4 regions of the Pseudomonas helvetica genome follow, and region 2 is predicted to be linked to each of the others. Evidence: predicted binding sites of a transcription regulator. Region 2 holds the regulator's gene; each other region holds the start of a gene.

Region 1 (4,939 bases), 960 kb from region 2:
GGCCGTGCACCGGATGATTCCCCGGATCAAGTCCGGTTCGGTCTGGGTTAACTGTCACAGCGCCCTCGACCCGGCACTGCCATTTGGCGGTTACAAGATGTCCGGCGTGGGCCGGGAGATGGGGTATGCGGCGATCGAGCATTACACCGAGTTGAAATCGGTGTTGATCAAACTCTAAAACAACCCTTATCGATCGTTCCCACGCGGGCGCGGGAACGATCAGGGACGGGCTACTGCTGTTGCACTGAGATCACCGGCGTCGGCGCGACGAACACCTTGGCGTGCATCTGCTCCCCGCCGCCACGACGCATGCCGCGTACCGGGCAGGCATCGAGATAGTCGAGGCCCACCGCCAGTTTCAGATGACGCTCGGGCTTGGCCAGTTCATTGGTGACATCGAAGCTGTACCACGCGTCGTCGAGCCAGGCTTCAGCCCAGGCGTGACTGGCCAGGTGTTCGCTATTTTCGCTGAACAGATAACCCGACACATACCGCGCTGGAATCCCCAGGCTGCGCGTGCAGGCAAGAAACGCATGGGCGTGATCCTGACAGACCCCGGCGCGCCCGGCGAACGCTTGAGCGGCGCTGGTGTCGACTTCGGTGGAGCCCGGCGTGTAGGTCATGTGCTGGTTGAGGCCATGCATCAAGTCGATCAACGCTGTGCGATCGCGCCGTTGGTGACATTGCTTCTCGGCGAATGCGCGTAACGCTTCATCCGCCTCGGTCAGTCGAGTGAAACGCAAGAACGGCAGAGCTGACTGGCTCTCATGCTCGGCCTCACGCAACTCATCGATGTCCACCAGGCCTTGTGCGCCGATGATGATCGCCTCATGCGGCTCGTCCATCGTCAGCACATGCAGGATGTTGCCAAACGGATCGAGTTGCGCACGCACTGGCCGTGGCAGGTCGAGCTGCCAGCTCAGTACGTGCTGACGCTCGCTGTCGTGAGGCGTCAATCGCAAATACTGGATGCTTGCCCGCACCTGATCTTCGTAGTGATAGGTGGTCTCGTGGCTAATGGAAAGTCTCATGCAGCCTCCAGATAGGAACTGTGTATGGCGTTGCCCAACTGGCGCACCAGCGGGATGAACTCGGTCAGCCAGGCGTGCAGGCCTTCGTCGAGGATTTCGTTGATACCGGTGTAACGCAGCCGCGCATCCACTTCTGCTGCCAGACGTTGCGCAGGACGGCCATTGGTCCCCGGCAGGCTGGAGAGGATCTGGTCGATTTCCTCAGTGCAGGCACGCAGCGAACGCGGTACGTCGGCACGTAGCAGCAACAGCTCGGCGACGTGCCTCGCGCCAGGCGCGTCGCGGTAGATCTCGGTGTACGCCTCGAACGACGACAAAGCCCGCAGCAACGCACTCCACTGGTAATACGCGTGGGCCGTACCATCGCTGACCGCCTCGGCCTGATCACCGGCCATTTCGTAGCGGGCATCGAGCAGGCGTAGCGTGTTGTCGGCCCTTTCGATGAAGGTCCCCAGGCGAATGAAACGGAAGGCATCGTTGCGCATGATGGTGCCGTAGCACGCGCCCCGGAACAGGTGGGAACGTTCTTTGATCCACTCGCAGAAACGGCTCATGCCATAGCGACTGAGGCCCTGTTCGGCGATACCGCGAATCTCCAGCCAGGTTGCGTTGATGTTTTCCCACATGTCGGCAGTAATCCGCCCACGTACTGCGTGAGCACTGGCCCGCGCGGCGCCGAGACAACTGTAGATACTGGCCGGGTTCGCCGAATCCAGGGCGAAGAAGTGCAGCAAACGCTCGGCATGCAATTGACCGTGGCGCTCAAGGTAATCGTCCAGCGTGCCGGTGATCAGCAAGGGCATCGCCAATTCGTGCAGACCATCGCCGCGCCCATCCTGCGGCATCAATGACAGCGAATAACTGATGTCGAGCATCCGTGCGAGGTTTTCCGCCCGTTCCAGGTAACGCGACATCCAGTACAAATCCGAGGCGGTTCTACTTAACATGGCAGGTTTCCTTCAATCCTCGACCACCCAGGTGTCCTTGGTTCCGCCACCCTGGGACGAATTGACCACCAGGGATCCTTCGCGCAGGGCTACACGGGTAAGGCCACCGGGTACGACCCGGGTTTCGCGGCCAGACAGGACAAATGGACGCAAGTCGATGTGCCGCGGCGCGATGCCGTTTTCGACAAACGTCGGGCAGGTCGACAGGGACAACGTCGGTTGGGCGATATACGCGTGGGGCTTGGCCTTGATGCGTGCGCGGAACGCTTCGATTTCGGCGGCGGTGGCCGCGGGCCCGACCAGCATTCCGTAACCACCGGAACCCTGGGTTTCCTTGACCACCAGCTCAGGCAGGTTCGCCAACACGTGAGAAAGCTCTGACGGGTTGCGACACTGCCAGGTCGGCACGTTCTTCAGGATTGGTTCTTCGTCCAGGTAGAAACGAATCATCTCGGTCACGAACGGATAAACCGACTTGTCGTCCGCGACACCGGTGCCGATGGCATTTGCCAGCACCACATTGCCGGAGCGATAGGACGACAGCAGTCCTGGAACGCCGAGCATCGAATCCGGATTGAACGCCAACGGATCGAGGAAAGCATCGTCGAGGCGACGGTAGATCACGTCGACGGCTTTCGGCCCGTCCGTGGTGCGCATGAACACCTTGTCGTCGCGCACAAACAGGTCCGCGCCTTCCACCAGCTCCACGCCCATCTCCCGCGCCAGAAACGCGTGCTCGAAGAACGCACTGTTGAAGCGCCCGGGAGTCAGTACCACGACACTCGGATTGTCCAGCGGGCTGGAGCTTTTCAGCGTGTCGAGCAACAGGTTCGGGTAATGATCGATGGGCGCGATGCGCTGGGCGGCGAACAACTCGGGGAAGAGCCGCATCATCATCTTGCGGTCTTCGAGCATGTAGCTGACGCCACTGGGCGTGCGCAAATTGTCTTCGAGCACGTAGTACGTGCCGTCGCCATCGCGCACCAGATCGACGCCAGAGATGTGCGAATAGATATCGCGGTGCAGATCCAGCCCTTGCATGGCGAGCTGGTATTGCTCGTTGGCCAGCACTTGTTCGGCCGGGATGATGCCGGCCTTGATGATGCGCTGCTCGTGATACAGGTCGGCGAGGAACATGTTCAATGCCTTGACCCGCTGAATACAGCCGCGCTCAACGATCCGCCATTCGCTGGCGGGGATGCTGCGGGGAATGGTGTCGAAGGGAATCAGGCGCTCTGTCCCCTGCTCATCACCATAGAGCGTGAAGGTTATCCCGGCACGATGAAATAACAGATCGGCCTCGCGTCGCCGTTGTGCCAAAAGCTCGTCAGGCGTTTCAGCTAACCAACGGGCGAACTCCCGATAGTGCGGGCGGACCAGGCCGCCAGCGTCGTACATTTCATCAAAATAGGTGCGGATCATGCCGTACTCCTTGTCACCCGGACACCTGGACTTCGCAAGGCCCGTGCCAGTGGCATAAACGCTTTACTATCAATCGGTTGGCTAATCACCGAAGACACGCCGCACCAATCCTGTGCAGTAAATGCCCCAACCCGTTCGTCCCCCGCTTCATTGCGAAGCAATGCTCATGGTCAATACCCGCCTAGCCAGAGTTGATTTCACGGCCTGTGTGCGGTTGCGATCCTTTGACTTCTCAATGTCCGAAAACGAAAACGGCCAACCCTGAGGTCAGCCGTTGCTGAGTGTTGTCGCTGTTCATAGTGTTATGCGAGTAGCCCTCGTACCTCCTGCTTGACGCCCCATCCTTCGATAATCCCCCCCAAAGGCTCGACCACCGCCTCAAAGTCCTGTTCAAAGTCACCGATGCCGCCATAAGTGGCGTACATCACCTTGCTCAACTCCAAATGCCAGGCACCGTCATCACGCACGCTGACCTGCGCATTCAAGGACTCACCGCGAAAATGCCCTGCCGCCCTGCGTGCCCGCTCCTCATCCGGAAAAATGGCGTAGAACTCGATGGGATGGAACCGTGAAAAATCAAAACCGCCTTCTTTCATGCGGCGCAGCACACTGCTGCTGATGTCTTCTTGATAGGCTGTGCTCATGAAACGTCCTCCTCAAACTGATGGATAGACTTTCCGTACTCCCTGCGCCCGCAACCGAATGGTGAGGGCGATACGGCAATCAAATTGCCGCCGGGAAACAAGCATGTAGCTGACAAGACCAGACCTTAGCGATCCATTCGCTGATCTCGTTTGCAGAGTAGCCCCAAGTCAGAGTTGCTGCCAAGGCCTGTTTGCGAGTCGCATCAAGTGGTTATGCAATTGGCGTGATACTGAGAATTTCAATGCTGTTCTGATCTTTCAGGCTTTTGACCGTCGGGTCCTCGGTTCGCCCCTCCAGATCATTGAGATCGAGCTCGGCCGGAACAGGGAGGAGTTTTGAGCGAATCAATTGCGCGGCCCGCTCCATCGTGGGTTTTTGTTCGCAATCGAATTGCTCCACGGTCTGCACGCCGTGATCATCTACGAAGGTGACTTCCCACTTTTGCATCGGTGCCTCCTTGGTAAAACCCACAGATGGGCTTACAACATCTCGACCCCGAATACCGGAAAATCGTTCCTCCTGAATCCATCGGTTTGATATGAAAAAGGCCGCCGGTTGGCAGCCTCTTTGCGAAAAGCACGGCATTACTTCTCGGCGCGTGCTTTCAGGGCTTTCAAGGTATTGAAGGGTGCGTCGACCACAAACTTGTTGGCCAGCCAGGACGGCACGCTACCACCTGGTTCGGTGTGAACCTGATAGGTCACTTCGACCTGGTCCGCGCCTTTTGGAACAAGTTTCCAGAAACCCTGGACCTGGGTGACACGAACAAAGCCTTTTTCTTCAGGCAGGTAGGTCGGTACGCCTTCAAGCTTACGCGTCAGGCTGCCATCGGCGCCTTCGACAGTAGTCACGTGCAATACCGAGTCACGCGCAGTCACCGGCCATGGGGTGCTG
Region 2 (4,939 bases):
TTGAAGCGGCTAATGCCGCGTACCTGTGAGCCACTTATGCTGAGCAAGAAAATTCGCAACATAGTGTTTTTCGGGGTCATTGCCGCGTTGCTCGCGGCCGTTGGCTACTGGAACATCAGCCCGGAACGCTTTCTCGACAAGCCGGTAGCGCACGTCGACGAGAGCCAGATCGACTACTACGCCATCAACGCCCACAGCGTGCAGTACCTGCCCGATGGCAAATTGCAGTATGACCTGACATCCGACAAGGTCGAGCACGTCAAAGCAACCGACATCACCCTGCTGACCAACCCCGACCTGAACATGTATCGGGGCACCGCGTACCCCTGGCACATCCAGAGCAAGCGTGGCGAGGTCAATTCAGGCGGCACTGAAGTTGAATTGATCGACTCGGTACGTATCGCACGCACGGACGAGCAGAACCGCCCGATGCTGATTACCAGTAGTCGTATGACGGTATTCCCGCAACAGCAATATGCGCAGACCCAGCAAGCCGTTAGAATCGACGGCGCTGGTGGTGTATCGACTGGTAACGGAATGAAAGCGTATTTGAAAGACAGCAGGATACACCTGCTATCGAACGTAAGAGGACAGTATGAGGCTCGTTAAAACTCTCCCTATTTTGCTCAGTCTGGGCGCAGCACTGGGAAGCGTGAGCGCCTGGGCTCTGCCGAACGATAGCCAGCAACCCATTCGCATTCAGGCTGACGATGCTCAGCTGGACGACAAGAATGGCGTGGCCACCTACAAAGGTGACGTGATCATTACCCAGGGCTCGATGATCATCAAAGGCAACACCGTGACCATCACCCGCACCAAGGCCGGCGATATCGATGTCGTGACCTCGGTGGGCAACCTGGCGTATTTCGAGCAGTTGCAAAAGCCGACCGACACCAAACCCGTCCAGGGCTACGGGGTGACTATCCAGTACCATGCCGCGCAAAACCGCATCGTACTGATCGACCGTGCCAAGGTGATCAACGAAGGCAACACCACCGAAGGCGAGAAAATCGTCTACGACACCGTCAAGCAGGTTGCTAACGCAGGCCGCGCTACCGGTGCCTCGGTCACTGCGCCGCGCCCACGGGTCGATATGGTGATCCAGCCGAAAAAGAAAACCGACGAGCAGAAGGCCCAGTAATGGCAACTCTGAAAGCCCAGCATCTGGCCAAGAGCTACAAGAGCCGCCAGGTCGTGCGTGACGTCAGCCTGTCGATCGACAGCGGCCAGATCGTCGGCCTGCTTGGCCCGAACGGTGCCGGCAAGACAACCTGCTTCTACATGATCGTGGGCCTGGTCCAGGCCGATCAGGGGCGCGTACTGATCGACGACCTGGACGTCAGCCACCAGCCAATGCACGGTCGTGCACGAGCGGGTATTGGCTATCTGCCACAAGAAGCGTCGATCTTCCGCAAACTCTCGGTCGCCGACAACATCATGGCCATCCTCGAGACCCGCAAGGAACTCGACAAGGCCGGTCGTCGCAAAGAGCTGGAAAGCCTGTTGCAGGAATTCCACATCAACCATATCCGCGACAACCTCGGCATGAGCCTTTCCGGTGGCGAACGTCGCCGTGTGGAAATCGCTCGCGCCCTGGCCACGGCACCGAAATTCATCCTGCTCGACGAACCTTTCGCCGGCGTGGACCCGATTTCGGTGGGCGACATCAAGCAGATCATTCATCACCTCAAGGCCAAGGGTATCGGCGTGCTGATCACGGACCACAACGTCCGTGAAACCCTGGACATCTGCGAAACCGCCTACATCGTCAACGACGGTCAATTGATCGCCGAAGGCGACGCCGAAACCATCCTGGCCAACGACCTGGTCAAGGAAGTGTATCTGGGCCATGAGTTCCGCCTGTAAGCACTGAGGTGTCTGGTCAGTCGCCGGAGCGCTTGCCCCAATAAAACTATACGTATTTATTGTTACAGCGCTCTAGGCAAACACTTCAGTTTCAGGCATATAATTTGCTTATGTTTGGCGCTCCGGCGCCCTGTAGTGGATGGCGCATGTGCGCCGGCGAATAAGGTGTTAAGCCCCTGCCATGAAACCATCGCTAGTCTTGAGAATGGGCCAGCAGCTGACGATGACACCGCAGCTGCAACAGGCCATCCGCCTGCTCCAATTGTCGACCCTGGACCTGCAACAGGAAATCCAGGAGGCACTGGAGTCCAATCCAATGCTCGAACGCCAGGAAGAAGGCGACGACTTCGATAACGCCGACCCGATGGCGGACAATATCGAGCAGAAACCCAACACCGACATCCAGGAACCCTCCTACCAGGAAACCGCGCCGACGGTAGACAACCTTGAGGAAGGCGACTGGAATGAGCGCATCCCTAACGAACTGCCGGTCGACACCGCCTGGGAAGACGTTTACCAGACCAGCGCCAGCAGCCTGCCGAGCAACGATGACGACGAATGGGACTTCACCACTCGCACTTCCGCCGGCGAAAGCCTGCAGAGTCATCTGCTCTGGCAATTGAACCTGGCACCGATGTCCGACACCGATCGACTGATCGCGGTGACCCTGATCGATTGCATCAACAATCAGGGCTACCTGGACGAAACCCTCGAGGAAATCCTCGAAGCCTTCGATCCGGAACTGGACATCGAGCTCGACGAGATCGAAGCCGTCCTGCATCGCATCCAGCAATTCGAGCCGGCCGGTATCGGCGCACGCAACCTCAGCGAATGCCTGTCGCTGCAACTGCGTCAATTGCCCGCCAAGACCCCTTGGCTGGCTGAGGCCAAGCGCCTCGTCATCGATTACATCGACCTGCTGGGCAGCCGCGACTACAGCCAACTGATGCGCCGCATGAAGCTCAAGGAAGATGAGCTACGCCAGGTCATCGAACTGGTGCAAAGCCTGAATCCGCGTCCAGGCTCGCAAATCGAGTCCAGCGAAGCCGAGTACGTCGTTCCCGACGTCATCGTGCGCAAAGACAACGAGCGCTGGCTGGTGGAGTTGAACCAGGAGTCGGTTCCGCGCCTGCGCGTCAACCCGCAATACGCCGGCTTTGTCCGCCGCGCCGACACCAGCGCCGACAACACCTTCATGCGCAATCAGTTGCAGGAAGCGCGCTGGTTCATCAAGAGCCTGCAAAGCCGCAACGAAACCCTGATGAAAGTCGCTACCCAGATCGTCGAGCACCAGCGCGGCTTCCTTGAGTACGGCGATGAGGCCATGAAGCCTTTGGTCCTGCATGACATCGCTGAAGCGGTCGGCATGCACGAGTCGACGATTTCACGGGTGACCACGCAAAAATTCATGCATACCCCACGCGGTATTTATGAACTGAAATACTTTTTCTCCAGCCATGTCAGCACCTCTGAAGGCGGCGAATGCTCGTCCACAGCGATCCGCGCAATCATCAAAAAACTGGTTGCAGCGGAAAATCAGAAAAAGCCGTTGAGTGACAGCAAGATCGCTGGTTTACTGGAGGCACAAGGCATTCAGGTGGCCCGCCGCACCGTCGCCAAGTACCGCGAGTCCCTGGGGATCGCGCCTTCGAGCGAACGCAAGCGGTTGATGTGACGGGCTACGCCATAGCGTTCCAGGGTGTGTTCGAAAGCTTTTCGGACACGCTCTAGTGGCAGGCAAGCCAGCCTGCCGCCTTATGCACTGGCAACGAAGGAGAAGCTGTATGCAAGTCAACATCAGTGGACACCAACTGGAAGTGACCGAACCCCTGCGCATCTACATCGGCGAAAAGCTCGACCGATTAGAAAGGCATTTCGACAAGATCACCAATGTGCAGGTCACGTTGACCGTCGAGAAGCTGCTGCAGAAAATCGAAGCCACGCTGCATATCCCCGGTGGAGAAGTGGTCGCCAACGCTGAGCATAACGACATGTATGCCGCGATCGACGCCCTGACCGACAAGCTGGATAAACAACTCAAAAAGCATAAGGAAAAGACCCAGAGCCTCCTCCAGGGCGCGACCGGTCGTTAACACTCCCAACCCATGATCCGACTTGAAAACATCCTGACCCCCGGCCGTTCTTTGGTGAACGTGCCGGGCGGCAGTAAAAAGAAAGCCCTCGAACAAATTGCCAACCTGATCGCCCGCGAAGTGCCGGGTCTGGCCATGCAGGATGTCTTCGAGAGTCTGGTCGCCCGTGAAAAACTCGGCTCCACCGGTTTTGGCAACGGCATCGCCATCCCCCACTGCCGCCTCAAAGGTTGCGAGTCGCCCATCAGTGCCTTGATGCACCTGGACGCTCCTATAGATTTCGACGCCATCGACGGCGCTCCGGTCGACCTGCTATTCGTTCTGCTGGTCCCGCAAGCCGCTACCGATGCGCACCTGGAACTGCTGCGCCAGATCGCCAGCATGCTCGATCGTAAAGAAGTCCGTGATCGCCTGCGCAGCGCAAAAAGTAATGAAGCCCTGTATCAGGTTGTCCTCGACGAGCAGAACGGTCACTAATCATGCGCTTGATCATCGTCAGCGGCCGTTCTGGCTCAGGTAAAAGTACCGCCCTCGATGTACTGGAGGACAACGGTTACTACTGCATCGACAACCTGCCGGCCGGCCTGTTACCGGAACTGGCCGAGCGCGCACTGATTCACACCGAACTGGCGCAACCGCTGGTTGCGGTTTCCATCGATGCGCGCAACCTGCCGAGCCACCTGTCACGCTTCCCGGAACTCCTGGAAGAAGTGCGCAGCCGGCACATTCAATGCGATGTGCTGTACCTGGACGCCGACGAAGAAACCTTGCTCAAGCGTTTCTCGGAAACCCGTCGCCGCCACCCGCTGAGCAGCGCCAACCGCTCGCTGGCCGAAGCCATCGATGACGAAACCAATCTGCTGGGACCGATTGCCGACCTGGCGGACCTCAAGGTCAACACCACCAATCTGAACCTGTATCAGTTGCGCGATACCATCAAGTTGCGCCTCTTGAACCAGCCAGAGCCGGGCACTGCGTTT
Region 3 (4,939 bases), 3.1 Mb from region 2:
TAACTCGACCCTTCGTCGAATAGTACCCGAGTGCAACGGGTGGACATTTTTACTCAATCATTAGCCTCATCATCCAGTGAAAGGCTGATCATAGCGAGCTTTGGTCAATGAACACGGGAATTACATCGTGTTACTTATGGCCTTAGCATCATTATCGTTACGTCCTTATGACAAAACGATCATTCCCTCGATGTGACGCATTGGTTAGAACTCAACACAGGTTGACGCCGCAACGACGTCAACACCTTGGCTCGTGACGCCGGCAGCGAGCCACCAACGGCAGAAATTTTTCTGCCTGACCTCAATCGAGGTCGACGCGACAAATACAGTCAACAAGTGAGGGAAACACCCTATGAGAAGACTTAAGCGTGATCCGTTGGAAAGAGCATTTTTGCGCGGATATCAATATGGCGTTGGTGGAAAATCCCGTGAGCTTTGCCCCTTTACTCTACCGTCGGTACGCCAAGCCTGGATCAACGGCTGGCGAGAAGGACGCGGCGACAACTGGGACGGTATGACCGGCACTGCGGGAATCCATAGACTCAACGAACTTCACGCCGTCGGCTAAAACAGGGCACACACTCCGACACGAAAATCTGAATATGTAACGACTTAACCACGCACGTCCTCTCCGGACGGCGGGCTTCGGCCCAGGGGCTCCTTCGAGGAGCCCTTTTTTATTCCTGCAATCAACTCAAAACCAACGATGAAATACTGTGTGGCGAGGGAGCTTGCTCCCGCTGGGCAGCGAAGCGGCCCCTATCCAGACACCGCGTTATTCCTGATGCACCGCATTTGCTGATTTTAGGGCCGCTTCGCGCCCCAGCGGGAGCAAGCTCCCTCGCCACAAAGGCCTCTCGCCACGTGGGTTGGGGTTATCTCAGGGCGGCGATGGCATCCACCGATTCGCGAATCAACGCAGGGCCTTTGTAAATGAAGCCAGAGTAGAGCTGCACCAGACTGGCGCCCGCAGCGATTTTCTCAGCCGCGTGCTTGCCTTCGGTAATACCGCCCACCGCGATGATCGGCAAACGCCCGGCCAACTCGGCTGCCAACACCTTGACCGTGTGAGTGCTCTTGTCGCGCACCGGAGCGCCGGACAAGCCGCCCGCCTCGTCACCGTATTCCATGCCTTCGACGCCTACGCGGCTCAGGGTGGTGTTGGTCGCAATCACCGCGTCCATCCCGGTGTCGATCAGCGCTTGTGCCACCTGAACGGTTTCTTCGTCAGTCATGTCCGGTGCAATCTTGATCGCCAGCGGTACACGCTTGCCGTGGCGTTGAGCCAGATCTTCCTGACGCTGACGCAAGGCTTCGAGCAGTTGCTTGAGCGAATCACCAAATTGCAGGCTGCGCAGGCCCGGGGTGTTCGGCGAGCTGACGTTGACCGTCACGTAACTGGCGTGGGCGTAAACCTTGTCCAGGCAGATCAGGTAGTCGTCGACCGCACGCTCAACCGGCGTATCGAAGTTCTTGCCGATGTTGATCCCCAGCACGCCCTTGTATTTGGCCGCTGCCACACGCGCCAGCAGATGATCGACGCCGAGGTTGTTGAACCCCATGCGGTTGATGATCGCCTCGGCTTGCGGCAAGCGGAAAATCCGTGGCTTTGGATTGCCCGGTTGCGGACGCGGGGTGATGGTGCCGATTTCAACGAAGCCAAAACCCAATTGCGCAAACCCATCGATCGCTGCGCCGTTCTTGTCCAGACCGGCCGCCAGCCCCACCGGATTCGGGAAGTCCAGGCCCATGACATTCACTGGCAACTGCGCTGGCGCCTTGCACAGCAAGCCATTGAGACCCAAACGCCCACCTGCGCCGATCAGGTCCAGGGACAGATCGTGGGAGGTTTCCGGGGAGAGTTTGAACAACAGTTGGCGGGCCAGGGTATACATGGGCGGATTTGACTCGGTTGGCGGCGAAATAAGGCGGCGATTATAGCCGTGCATCGGGGTCGCAAGCGAGGTGCGTGATGAAATCAGCCATCAGTGCAGGCCGTGTGAAAACGTAGCGAGCGAAGGCAAGACAAGGCAAAAACAGGCGAGGAAGCGGAGTTTACGGGTTGTAAATGAGCATTCCGAGCCTGTTTTTAACGCAGGATTGTCGAGTGCAGTAGTTTTCACACGGCCTGCATGGCATATGCCTTGCACTGGTACTCACATCGGCACCCATGCCAATGGCGGGATGCGTGCCAGGTAACGATTAAAAAGGACAACGGCGTCGTCACCTGGCCTGGTTTGCACTTGGGGCCTGGGTACGGCGCTTTTTTCATGCAAGGTGCTTATGTGATGACTGAACCTGAAGCAGGACCGCTGGCCTGGGTCAATGGCAGCGATGCCCCGGAAAAGACCGCGATCAACCTCGGTTTCATGGCCCTGAGCGACTGCGCATCCGTGGTGGTTGCGGCGACTCAGGGCTTCGCCCAACCCTACGGGTTGACCCTGAACCTCAAGCGCCAGTCGTCGTGGGCCAACCTGCGGGACAAACTGGTCAGCGGTGAACTGGATGCCGCCCACAGCCTCTATGGTTTGATCTATGCGGTGCATCTGGGCATCGGCGGCGTCGCCGCGACGGACATGGCCGTGCTGATGGGGCTGAACCAGAACGGCCAGAGCATCAACCTTTCTCATGGCCTGCAAGCGCTGGGCGTGACCGGTCCTGAAGCGCTGGAACGTCACGTGCACCAAAGTCGCCCAAAACTCACCTTCGCCCAGACCTTCCCCACTGGCACCCACGCCATGTGGTTGTATTACTGGCTGGCGAGCCAGGGCATCCATCCGTTGCAGGATGTCGACAGCGTCGTGGTGCCACCGCCACAAATGGTCGCGCACTTGCAGGCCGGACGGATCGACGGTTTCTGCGTCGGCGAACCCTGGAGCGCCAGTGCGGTGAAGCAGAACCTCGGCTTCACCCTGGCGACAAGCCAGACCATCTGGCCCGACCACCCGGAAAAAGTCCTCGGCTGCACCCGCGCCTTCGTCGAGCAATACCCGAACACCGCACGGGCACTGGTCATGGCGATCCTGGAGGCCAGTCGCTTCATCGAGCAAAGTACCGAAAACCGCCGCAGCACCGCGCAACTATTGAGTGCTGCCGAATACCTGGATGCACCGCTCGACTGCATCGAACCGCGCTTGCTGGGCGATTATGCCGACGGCCTGGGCAATCGCTGGCAGGACCCTCACGCGTTGCGCTTCCATGGCGGTGGCGACGTCAACCTGCCGTACCTTTCCGACGGCATGTGGTTCATGACTCAATTCCGGCGCTGGGGCCTGCTGCGCGAAGACCCGGACTATCTGCAGGTGGCGCGTCAGGTCCAGCAACTTGGTGTCTATCGCGATGCCGCCAGTGCGCTGGGCATCGCGGCCCGGGATCAGGAAATGCGCAGCAGCCAGTTGATCGACGGTAAAATATGGAATGGCTCGGACCCGGCGGCGTATGCCCGCAGCTTCAAGCTGCACGCCATGGCCGACACCCCCGCTCTTCTCGCCCGCCGCTGACAGGAGGCTGCAAATATGTTGCGTATCCTGCTGATCAACGACACCGCGAAAAAGGTCGGGCGGCTCAAGGCCGCGCTGACCGAAGCCGGGTTTGAGGTGATCGATGAATCAGGCCTGACCATCGACCTGCCTGCGCGCGTCGAAACGGTGCGTCCGGACGTGATCCTGATCGATACCGAGTCACCGAGCCGTGATGTGCTGGAGCAAGTGGTGCTGGTCAGCCGCGACCAGCCACGGCCCATCGTGATGTTCACCGACGAGCACGACCCGGACGTGATGCGCCAGGCAATCAAGTCCGGCGTCAGCGCCTACATCGTCGAAGGCATTCATGCCGCGCGCCTGCAACCGATCCTCGACGTGGCCATGGCACGCTTTGAAAGCGATCAGGCCTTGCGTGCCCAACTCCAGGCCCGCGACCAGCAACTGGCCGAGCGCAAGCGCATTGAACTGGCCAAGGGCTTGCTGATGAAAATGAAGGACTGCAATGAAGAACAGGCCTACACCCTGATGCGCCGCCAGGCCATGAGCCGTCAGCAGAAGCTGATCCAGGTGGCCGAACAGATCATTGCCATGAGCGAATTGCTGGGCTGAGCCGACCTTTGTGGCGAGGGAGCTTGCTCCCGCTGGGGTGCGAAGCGCCCCCCCCAAAAACCCGCCAGCGCATAGTGTCAGTTAAAGCCCGTCAGCCAGATCACGACTGATCCGCCCGAGCGCGGACCGGCCGACGGGAGCAAGCTCCCTCGCCACAATAGCTAGTTATTGGCACAGATCTCGCTAGGTAAACCACACAGGTAACCAACGGCGGTTGCCCCACCTACGACAAAGACGTCGCATACCCCTTTCGCGCAAGTGCAGCGGGTTGCGGCGTTTTTTCGTTTTGGCCCCACAGCCCGGGGCCGGTGGTGCGGCCGTCGCGGCGCGCCACCGCAAAGCTCATGACTCCCTTCGAGACTCTTCACAGCTGAGGTGCGCGATGAATTCAAGCTTCTGGAAATCCGGCCATACCCCGACACTCTTCTCGGCCTTTCTGTATTTCGACCTGAGCTTCATGGTCTGGTACCTGCTGGGTCCACTGGCAGTGCAAATCGCCGCCGACTTGCACCTGACCACCCAGCAACGCGGGCTCGTGGTGGCCACGCCGATTCTGGCCGGGGCGTTCCTGCGCTTCGTGATGGGACTGCTGGCAGATCGTCTGTCACCGAAAACCGCCGGGCTGATCGGTCAAGTGATCGTGATTTGCGCCCTGTTTGGCGCCTGGAAGCTGGGCATCCACAGCTACGAACAAGCGCTGCTGCTGGGCCTGTTCCTCGGCATGGCCGGCGCCTCGTTCGCGGTCGCCCTGCCCCTGGCCTCGCAGTGGTATCCGCCACAGCATCAAGGCAAGGCGATGGGCATCGCCGGTGCGGGCAACTCGGGCACGGTATTCGCTGCGCTGATCG
Region 4 (4,939 bases), 3.0 Mb from region 2:
GTTATCGGTAGCGATATCGTCTGCCCGGACCAGACCGGCAATGCGCACCAGCTCATCACCGGTGTTGAGGGTCATCCACTTCTCGCCACGCACGGCAATGATGCCGTTGGGCAGCACGTCGGCAACGGTGACGGTGATCGAACCGACCAGACTGTTGCCCTGCCCTGCCTTGCTGTCGCCCTTGGTGGCGCGGTCACCGTTGTAATTGGCACCCAGACTCAGCGGACTGTTGGCGGCCGGGGTGCCACCAAACAACGAGGTCAGACCGATTCCGGCCTTGCTGGTCTTGTCCACCTGGGAGTTGGCGTTTTTACTGGCCTGGGTCTTCTCGTTCAGGGTGATGGTGATGATGTCACCGACCCGGAACGCCTTGCGGTCGCTGTACAGGTTCTGCTCGAAACCGGCCTGATAGATCGAGCCGTTGTTCGCCGCTGCAGGCAGCGGTGTACGAGGCAACACGGGCGCGTAGTACGGGTCATTGGGCTTCGGCGTCGGACCGACGCAGCCCGCGAGCACGGCGATCCCACTCAATGCGAGAACAGATACAAAGCGATTCATGACCCTACCTCACGGTGTTGCAGGCGGCTTCATGCCGCCTCATAGACTTGATTACAGATTCTGCGTTACGAACGAGAGCATCTGGTCGGCGGTAGAAATCACCTTGGAGTTCATCTCGTAAGCGCGTTGAGTGGTGATCATGTTGACCATCTCTTCAACGGTGCTGACGTTGGAGGTTTCCAGGGTGTTCTGCAGCGTGGTACCAAAACCGTTCAGGCCCGGCGTACCGATTTGCGGCGCGCCACTGGCGGCGGTTTCCTGGAACAGGTTGTTGCCCATCGCCTGCAGACCGGCCGGGTTGATGAAGTCGGCGGTTTGCAGGTTGCCGATCACTTGCGCGGCAGCAGCGCCTGGAACGGTGATCGACACGGTGCCGTCACGACCGACGGTGAAGGTCTGTGCATTGTTCGGAATGACGATGGCCGGTTCCAGGGCAAAGCCGCTGGCGTTGACGATCTGGCCATTGGAGTCCAGGTGGAACGTACCGTCACGGGTGTAGGCGGTGGTGCCATCCGGCTGCAGGATCTGGAAGAAACCGCGACCGTCGACCGCCATGTCCAGCGGTTGGTCGGTGGTTTGCAGGCTACCGGCGGTGAAGTTTTTCTGAGTGCCGACAATGCGCACACCGGTACCCAATTGCAGACCCGACGGCAGTGCGCTGTCCTGGGTCGACTGGGCGCCTGGCTGACGCTTGATCTGGTACAACAAGTCCTGGAACTCGGCACGGTCACGCTTGAAACCCGTGGTCGATACGTTTGCCAGGTTGTTGGAAATAGTCGTCAGGTTGGTGTCCTGGGCGGACAGACCTGTTTTGGCAACCCATAGAGCCGGAAGCATTCAATTCTCCTCGTGCGCCTGTTTTACGGCGCGACGTTCTGATAATTAGCTGATCTGCAAGACCCGAGCCATGGCCTGGTCGTCGTCTTTGGCGGTGTTCATCATCTTGATGTGCAGCTCGAATTGCTTGGACAAGGCCAACACCGAAGTCATCTCTTCAACGGCATTGACGTTGCTCGACTCAAGGAAGCCCGACACCAGTTGCACATTGGCATCGACCGGTGCCGGCTTGCCGTCTGCGGTGTTGATCGAACCGTCCAGCCCCTTGGTCATGTTCTTGATGTCCGGGTTGACCAGCTTGATGCGGTCGATTTCTGCGATGACGCGCGGACCTTCACCCATTGACCGAATGCTGATGGTGCCGTCCTGGCCGACTTCGATTTTCTGCTCGGGCGGCACGGCAATCGGGCCACCGTTGCCCATGACCGGCATGCCGTTGCCGGCGCGCAACACGCCCAAGGCGTCGACATTCAGGCTGCCGGTGCGCACATAGCTTTCACCACCGCTCGGATTCTGTACGGCAATCCAGCCGCTGCCCTGAACCGCTACATCAAGGTCGCGACCGGTTTCAATCATCGCGCCTGGAGAGAAGTCGGTGGCCGGACGTTCGGACAGGGCAAACGCTCGCGCCGGAAAGCTGTCGCCAAACACCGGCATCGACCGCGCCTGCTCCAGGTCTTTCTGAAAACCGTTGGTGGAGATGTTCGCCAGGTTGTTGGCATGAGCCTTTTGCGCCAGTGCGTTCTGGCTGGCGCCGGTCATTGCCACATAAAGGTACTTGTCCACAGTCTTTCCTCTGCATGTCGGACGTTTGCCGCCCACCGCTGTACTGTTGAGCCTCAAGCAATTTGCAGACCAACTTTCACGCAGGGGTTCGAAGCCCTATAAACAAAGGACTTGAGAGGAATTGGAGGAGAATGGGCAATGGCATCAAAGACGAAAAACCGGCGCGGTTATGCCGCTTACGGCAAGTGTCGGCCTTTTACACGCGACACATTCACCGTGGCGAGGGAGCTTGCTCCCGCTGGGCTGCAAAGCAGCCCCAAAAACAACAATGAAGTTCCAGCAGGCATTACCCGCCGACGGAAGTTGCGGCCGCTTCGCGCCCGAGCGGGAGCAAGCTCCCTCGCCACAAAGAGCTCGTCCATCACAGGCTATGCGCCCGGTTCTTTACCGACTTCGTATTCACGCAGTTTGTTGGCGATGGTGGTATGAGAAACCCCGAGGCGCTTGCCCAACAGGCGACTGCTCGGGTACTCGGAATACAACCGCTCCAGCACCGCCTTTTCGAAACGCCCGACAATCTCGTCCAGCCCGCCTTCCAGCGAGAAATCCCCCAGAGGCTGGCGCACGCCGTAATCCGGCAGGCGAATATGCTCCGCCTTGACCGTGCCGCCGTCACACAGCGAAACCGCCTGAAACAGCACGTTCTCCAACTGCCGGACATTGCCCGGCCAGTGGTAATGACTGAGCCGCTCCATCGCCGCCGGTGCCAGCTTCGGTAGTGGACAACCAATCTGCCGACTGGCCTGATCGAGAAAGTGCTCGACCAGCGGCGTCAGACCGTCGAGGCATTCACGCAGCGGCGGGATGTGCAGCGAAAGCACATTCAATCGATGGTAAAGATCCTGACGGAATTCACCGCTGGCACACAGTTCAGACAAATCGACCTGGGTGGCGCAGATCACCCGCACATCCAGGTAAACCTCTTCATCGCTGCCGACCCGGCGGAAGCAACCGTCCTGCAAGAACCGCAGCAATTTCACCTGCAAGCGCGGACTCATTTCCCCGACACCATCGAGAAACAGCGTACCGCCCGCCGTCAGTTCCAGCAGCCCGAGCTTGCCTTCGGCGCGCGCCCCTTCGAACGCCCCTGGGCCATAACCGAACAGCTCGGTCTCGGCCATCGATTCTGGTAACCCGGCACAGTTGAGCGCCATCAACGGCGACTGTCCACGCGGGCTGGCCAGATGGCAGGCGCGCGCCAACAGTTCTTTACCGGTGCCAGTCTCGCCCTCGATCAGCAGTGGCGCATCCAGTGGCGCCATGCGCCGCGCTTCACGCACCACCGCGGCCATGACTTTGGAGCTCTGGAAAATGCTGTCGAAACCGCGCAACTCCTGCTTGCGCACGTTATAGATGCGTTCGCCGACCCGGTCCGCCCGGTGCAACGTCAGCACCGCACCAGCCATGGCCTCGCTGTCGTCATGCTCCGATTGCAACGGCGCGATATCGGCGAGGAACACGTCGCCTTTGACCTTGACCCGCAAGCCATTGATCCGCGATTTATTGGCGCGAACCAGCTCCGGCAGATCGAAGTCCTCGGCATACCGCGACAAGGGAATCCCCGGCACCTCGTCCACCCGCACCCCGAGCAATTGCGCGGCGGCACGGTTGGCCGCGACGATCGAGCCGCCCATGTCGATCGACAGCACCGGAAACTCCAGCGCGCCGAGCAAGGCGTTCAGCTCCATGTGCCGACGCTCGCTGGGCATCAGCCCTACGCGCTTGACGCCAAACACACCGGTGATGGCCTCGAACTTCGGACGCAGTGCCTGGAACTGAAGGTTGATCAGGTTCGGGCAATGCAGATAGATCGCGTTGCCATGCTCGCCGCCGACCTCACCCCGGGCGACGTTGATCCCGTACTCCACCAGCAGGTTGAGAATGTCGCGCAGGATACCGATGCGGTTCTGGCAGTGGACTTTGATACGCATATAAAGGCCCGAACGGTGGTAAATGAGGCGCATGGCGAGGATTTTTCTGCCGAGGCGCAAAGTTTGTTGTCAAGATTATGTGACAGCCCAGGGCCTTTTAAAACCAGAAAATCTCAATACCTACGCCACAGCCGCCCATCCGTAACGAATACTTTACGAAAATCAGGGAATTCTCCTACGCGCAACGCTCCAAACCTGCTGCAAGGTCGCACACTTCGGGTTATCTCTAGGTCCATAGGCAACAGACATAACAAGAACGTATCCCTTTGCAGGAGAGCAGCATGAAGCAGACGCAATACGTGGCCCGCGAGCCCGATGCGCAAGGTTTTATTCACTACACCGCTGAAGAACATGCAGTGTGGAACACGCTGATCACTCGCCAGCTGAAAGTGCTCGAGGGTCGTGCGTGCCAGGAATACATGGACGGCATCGAAAAACTCGGCCTGCCCCATGACCGCATTCCGCAACTCGACGAAATCAACAAAGTCCTCGGCGAGACCACTGGCTGGCAAGTTGCCCGGGTACCGGCGCTGATTCCATTCCAGACCTTCTTTGAATTACTGGCCAGCAAGCAGTTTCCGGTCGCGACCTTTATTCGTACTCGCGAAGAACTGGATTACCTGCAAGAGCCGGACATTTTCCACGAGATCTTTGGGCACTGCCCGCTGCTGACCAACCCTTGGTTCGCCGAATTCACCCACACCTACGGCAAACTCGGCCTACAGGCTTCCAAGGAAGAACGCGTTTATCTGGCGCGCCTGTACTGGATGACCATCGAGTTTGGCCTGGTCGACACCCCGCAAGGCAAACGCATCTACGGCGGCGGC

The links. The regulator sigma-54, encoded in region 2, starts transcription at its own class of promoters, with help from an activator protein. The targets are predictions, from matches to a motif close to ANTGGCATNNANNTTGCTNT.
Region 1: a site for sigma-54 is predicted at 3,432-3,451, ahead of AABM55_RS20070 (circularly permuted type 2 ATP-grasp protein). Genes of this name have one in related genera too.
Region 3: a site for sigma-54 is predicted at 2,132-2,151, ahead of AABM55_RS09800 (CmpA/NrtA family ABC transporter substrate-binding protein). Genes of this name have one in related genera too.
Region 4: a site for sigma-54 is predicted at 2,236-2,255, ahead of AABM55_RS08425 (flagellar basal body rod protein FlgF). Genes of this name have one in related genera too.

Annotation. Positions count from the first base shown of each region.
Region 1 covers NZ_CP150917.1:4,325,293-4,330,231, forward strand. The annotation lists gene AABM55_RS20055 (aldehyde dehydrogenase family protein) at 1-178, shown strand, start outside; gene AABM55_RS20060 (transglutaminase family protein) at 231-1,031, opposite strand; gene AABM55_RS20065 (alpha-E domain-containing protein) at 1,028-1,978, opposite strand; gene AABM55_RS20070 (circularly permuted type 2 ATP-grasp protein) at 1,991-3,400, opposite strand; gene AABM55_RS20075 (ribonuclease E inhibitor RraB) at 3,703-4,044, opposite strand; gene AABM55_RS20080 (hypothetical protein) at 4,256-4,492, opposite strand; gene AABM55_RS20085 (START domain-containing protein) at 4,630-4,939, opposite strand, start outside.
Region 2 covers NZ_CP150917.1:5,281,686-5,286,624, forward strand. The annotation lists gene AABM55_RS24440 (HAD family hydrolase) at 1-29, shown strand, start outside; gene lptC (LPS export ABC transporter periplasmic protein LptC) at 37-609, shown strand; gene lptA (lipopolysaccharide transport periplasmic protein LptA) at 596-1,141, shown strand; gene lptB (LPS export ABC transporter ATP-binding protein) at 1,141-1,866, shown strand; gene AABM55_RS24460 (RNA polymerase factor sigma-54) at 2,048-3,541, shown strand; gene raiA (ribosome-associated translation inhibitor RaiA) at 3,651-3,959, shown strand; gene ptsN (PTS IIA-like nitrogen regulatory protein PtsN) at 3,972-4,436, shown strand; gene rapZ (RNase adapter RapZ) at 4,439-4,939, shown strand, end outside.
Region 3 covers NZ_CP150917.1:2,146,868-2,151,806, reverse strand. The annotation lists gene AABM55_RS09810 (ribosome modulation factor) at 353-568, shown strand; gene AABM55_RS09805 (quinone-dependent dihydroorotate dehydrogenase) at 876-1,895, opposite strand; gene AABM55_RS09800 (CmpA/NrtA family ABC transporter substrate-binding protein) at 2,289-3,500, shown strand; gene AABM55_RS09795 (ANTAR domain-containing response regulator) at 3,516-4,091, shown strand; gene AABM55_RS09790 (NarK/NasA family nitrate transporter) at 4,474-4,939, shown strand, end outside.
Region 4 covers NZ_CP150917.1:1,861,026-1,865,964, reverse strand. The annotation lists gene flgH (flagellar basal body L-ring protein FlgH) at 1-558, opposite strand, end outside; gene flgG (flagellar basal-body rod protein FlgG) at 610-1,395, opposite strand; gene AABM55_RS08425 (flagellar basal body rod protein FlgF) at 1,441-2,181, opposite strand; gene AABM55_RS08420 (sigma-54-dependent transcriptional regulator) at 2,550-4,112, opposite strand; gene phhA (phenylalanine 4-monooxygenase) at 4,394-4,939, shown strand, end outside.